Regions from separate parts of the Kitasatospora sp. NPDC101801 genome, predicted to be linked through region 2. Evidence: riboswitches for the same ligand, from Rfam matches in the RefSeq annotation. Region 2 holds a riboswitch; the other holds the start of a gene.
What was found. Region 2 has a riboswitch for S-adenosylmethionine ahead of thrC (threonine synthase). Riboswitches for the same ligand answer to the same signal wherever they lie in the genome.
Positions count from the first base shown of each region.

Region 1: linked by a shared signal. The riboswitch ahead of ACIRPK_RS15880 (aminotransferase class V-fold PLP-dependent enzyme) and the one ahead of thrC (threonine synthase) in region 2 are both predicted to bind S-adenosylmethionine.

Region 1 is NZ_JBIWML010000011.1:101,074-103,267, forward strand. It holds gene ACIRPK_RS15880 (aminotransferase class V-fold PLP-dependent enzyme) at 68-1,429, opposite strand; SAM riboswitch class IV at 1,483-1,600, opposite strand; gene trpD (anthranilate phosphoribosyltransferase) at 1,706-2,194, opposite strand, start outside.
Region 2 is NZ_JBIWML010000008.1:86,424-88,617, reverse strand. It holds gene thrC (threonine synthase) at 1-1,103, opposite strand, end outside; SAM riboswitch class I at 1,121-1,259, opposite strand; gene ACIRPK_RS13105 (glucosyl-3-phosphoglycerate synthase) at 1,464-2,194, shown strand, end outside.

The DNA.
Region 1 (2,194 bases), on a different contig from region 2:
CGCGCGGCGGAGCCGCACACCAGCAGAGCCCCGAGCCCCGGACTCTTCCGAACCACCTGCCAGAAGGTCAGCTGCGGCGGGTGTCCGCGACGCAGCGGCCGCCTTCGTTGCGGTAGCTCCACGCCGCCCCGTCGGAGACGAGCTCGCGGACGGCCCCCAGGAACCGCTCCAGGTGCTCGTCCGGAGTCCCGGCCCCGAAGCTGACCCGGATCGCGTTCAGGCTGCGCTCGCCGGGCAGCGACGGCTCCGGGGCGCCGCACTCGGACGGTGCGGCCTCCTCGCCGCCGAGCAGGGTCCGCACCAGCGGGTGGGCGCAGAACAGCCCGTCCCGGACGCCGATCCCGTACTCGGCCGAGAGCGCCGCCGAGAAGTGCGAGCTGTTCCAGCCCTGCACCACGAAGGAGAGCACGCCGACCCGGGCCGCGCCCTCGCCGAACAGGCTGAGCACCCGGACCTCGGGGATCTCGGCCAGTCCGGCCTGCAGACGGTCGATCAGCTGCTGCTCGCGAGCCTCCAGCGCGTCGAAGCCGGCCTCGGTGAGCGCCCGGCAGGCGGAGGCGATGGAGTGGGCGCCGATCACGTTCGGGGAGCCGGCCTCGTGCCGGGCCGGGCCGGTCTGCCACTCGACCGCGACCGAGCCGTCCAACTCGCGGGCCACGGTCCGGCTGGCGCCGCCGCCGGCCAGGTACGGCTCGGCCGCGTCCAGCCAGTCGCTCCGGCCGGCCAGCACGCCGGCGCCGAACGGGGCGTATAGCTTGTGGCCGGAGAAGGCGATCCAGTCCACGCCCAACTCCCGCACCGAGACCCGGTGGTGGGGCGCCAGCTGGGCGGCGTCCAGCACCACCCGGGCGCCGTGCCGGTGGGCGACCTCGGTCAGTTCGGCGACCGGCCAGAGCTCGCCGGTGACGTTGGAGGCGCCGGTGACGCAGAACAGCCGGTGCTCGGCGGGCTCCGCCGCCAGGGCGGCGTCCAGCGCGGCGACCGCCTCGGCGTGCGAGCGCGGGGCCCGCAGGTAGCTGACGGTCAGGCCGTCCCGGCGCCAGGGCAGCAGCGAGGCGTGGTGCTCGGTCTCGAAGGCGAACACCCGGGTGCCGGCGGGCAGCACCCCGGCCAGCAGGTTGAGCGAGTCGGTGGTGGCCCGGGTGAAGACCACCTGGTCGCCCTCGCGCAGGTCGAGGAACTCCTCGACGGTGCGCCGGCTCTGCTCGAACAGGTCGGTGGAGAGCTGGGAGAGGTACCCGGCGCCCCGGTGCACGCTGCCGTAGTACGGGGCGTAGGCGGCGACGTCGTCCCAGACCCGCTGGAGCGCCGGGGAGCTGGCGGCGTAGTCCAGGGCGGCGTAGGAGACCTTCTCGCCGGAGACCAGCGGGACCTGGACGTCGTGGCCGAGAACGGCGAGCGGGGCGCAGATTTCGGTGGAAACGGACATGGGGGTGCACTCCTCGGAAGGTCCGGGACCTCGGGGTGCAGCTGTGCCGCCGACGTCCGCGCTTGCCACGCGGACGGTTCGCCGCGGAGCCCGGTCCTCACCCAGGGCACCCCGCCACGGACGGAGGGTTGCCGGACAGCAAGCTGGGGCTTGTCGCTGTCACTCATGACCTGGCAAGGACTCTAGGCGAGCAGCCGAGAAGTGGTCAAACACCCGTCCGCCATCCGGACAGCACGAGGGCCCGGCGGCCAGGCCGCCGGGCCCTCAACTCACCTTTCAGGAACGGGTGGTGGCCGCCGCCCAGTCCTTCAGCAGGGCCTCCGCCGCGCCGGAGTCGACGGCGGCCGCGGTCCGCACCATGCCGGCCGCCAGCTGCTCGGCCAGCGGGGCGTCGGTCAGCTCCAGCGCGGTCAGCGCGGCGGCGCTGTTCAGCAGGACGGCGTCCCGGACCGGGCCGCGCTCCCCCGCCAGCAGGCGGCGGGCCACGTCGGCGTTGAACTGCGGGTCGCCACCGCGCAGCGCCTCGATGCCGACCGGCTCGATGCCGACCTCGCGCGGGTCGAAGACGGTCTCGGTGACCTGACCGTCCTTCACCAGCCAGACGTGCGAGGTGGTGGAGATGGTCAGCTCGTCCAGGCCGTCGTCGCCCCGGAAGACCAGGGCGGTGGCGCCGCGCCGGGCCAGCACGCCGGCGATCAGCCCGGCCAGCCGGGTGTCGAAGCAGCCGATCGCGTGCGCGGTGACTCGGGCCGGGTTGGTCAGCGG
Region 2 (2,194 bases):
GTCACCCCGCCGGCCGTCTCGGCGAAGATGCCCTCGGTCCTGGCCAGCAGCTTGATCGCCTCGACCACCTCGGCGTCGGTCACGTCCTCCACCGCGCCCCCGGTGCGGCGGGCGATGTCCAGCACGTACGGGCCGTCGGCCGGGTTGCCGATCGCCAGCGACTTGGCGATGGTGTTCGGCTTGACCGGGCGGATCACGTCGTGGCCCGCCTTGAAGGCGGCGGAGACCGGGGAGCAGCCCTCGGCCTGGGCGCCGAAGATCCGGTACGGGCGGTCCTCGACCAGGCCGAGCTTGATCAGCTCCTGCAGTCCCTTGTCGATCTTGGTGAGCTGGGAGCCCGAGGCGATCGGGATCACCAGCTGCTCCGGCAGCCGCCAGCCGAGCTGCTCGCAGATCTCGTACGCCAGGGTCTTCGAGCCCTCGCCGTAGTACGGCCGGAGGTTGACGTTGACGAAGCCCCAGCCCTCGCCGGCCGGGTCGCCGATCAGCTCCGAGCAGAACCGGTTCACGTCGTCGTAGTTGCCCTCGATGCCGACCAACTCGCCGCCGTAGACCCCGGCCATCACGACCTTGCCCTGCTCCAGGTCGTGCGGGATGAAGACGCAGGACTTGAAACCGGCCCGGGCCGCGGCCGCGCCGACGGCGCCGGCCAGGTTGCCGGTGGAGGAGCACGACAGGGTGGTGAAGTTGAACGCGCGCGCCGCCTCGATGGCGCAGGCGACCACCCGGTCCTTGAAGGAGTGGGTCGGGTTGCCCGAGTCGTCCTTGACGTGCAGCTGGGCGGTGAAGCCGAGCTCGCGGCCCAGGTTGTCGGCCTTCACCAGCGGGGTCCAGCCCGGGTTCAGGTTCGGCTTGCCCGCCACGTCGGCCGGGACGGGCAGCAGCGGGGCGTACCGCCAGATCGAGGCCGGACCGGCCTCGATCCGCTTGCGCAGCTCCTCGGCGGAGTCGGAGCCGAAGTCGTACGCGATCTCCAGCGGGCCGAAGCACTCGACGCAGGCGAAGCTCGGGCCGAGCGGGAATCGGGTGCCACACTCGCGACAGGACAGGGCGGCAGCGGGGCCGAGGTCGACGGTCGGGGCGGCAGAAACAGCGGTAGCCATGATGGCGGAGGCCTCTCTCCTCATCTTCCCCGTGACGCGGTCGCGCCACAGGACGGAATTGGCACCTGTCCCGCCGGATGACCACTGCTGGGCCGACCGTGCGAGAAGGTTGCCGGGACTTCGACGGGCCGTTCCCTCAGTCCCTCTGGATGAGCTCTGTGAAGTTGTGGTCCTGCTCTCCGGCCGACCCCGACGTGCGAAGGTCTGACCGCAGTACGAAGACTGTATCCGAAGGCGCCGGGCAGGGAACCGCGCGTCCGAGTCGCGAGATGCCCCGTCCCGAGAACGCCAGTCCGACCACTCAGCCCGAGGAGAACAGACGTGCCCGACCAGCCGACCCCGGCCGACCCGCCCGAGGAGCTGCTGCCGGAGGTGGCCGACTGGCTGCACCGGCGCTCCTGGACGACGGCCGACCGGCCGCCGGCCGACCTGCTCACCGCCAAAAGGGCGGCCGGCCCGGCCGGGACGGTCAGCGTGGTGCTGCCCGCCCTCGACGAGGAGTCCACGGTCGGGGAGATCGTCCGGGTGATCCGGCGCGAGCTGATGGAGCGGCTGCCGCTGGTGGACGAGATCGTGGTGGTCGACTCGGGCTCGGCCGACCGGACGGCGCAGACCGCCGCCGCGGCGGGTGCCCGGGTGGTGCACCGGGACGACGTACTGCCCCGGCTGCCGGCCGCCCCGGGCAAGGGCGAGGTGCTCTGGCGCTCGTTGCTGGTCACCTCCGGCGAGATCGTCTGCTTCATCGACGCGGACCTGCGGGAGTTCGACCCGGCCTTCGTCTCCGGCATCGTCGGGCCGCTGCTGACCGATCCGGCGATCCAGCTGGTGAAGGCGATGTACGACCGGCCGCTGGAGACCGCGGGCGCGGTGGTCCCGGCCGGGGGCGGGCGGGTCACCGAGCTGGTGGCGCGGCCGCTGCTGAATCTGCACTGGCCCCAACTGGCCGGGTTCGTCCAGCCGTTGGGGGGCGAGTACGCCGCCAGGCGGTCGCTGCTGGAGCAGCTGCCGTTCCCGACCGGGTACGGCGTCGAGCTCGGCCTGCTGGTGGACGCGCTCGACCGGGTCGGCCTCGACGCGCTGGCCCAGGTGGA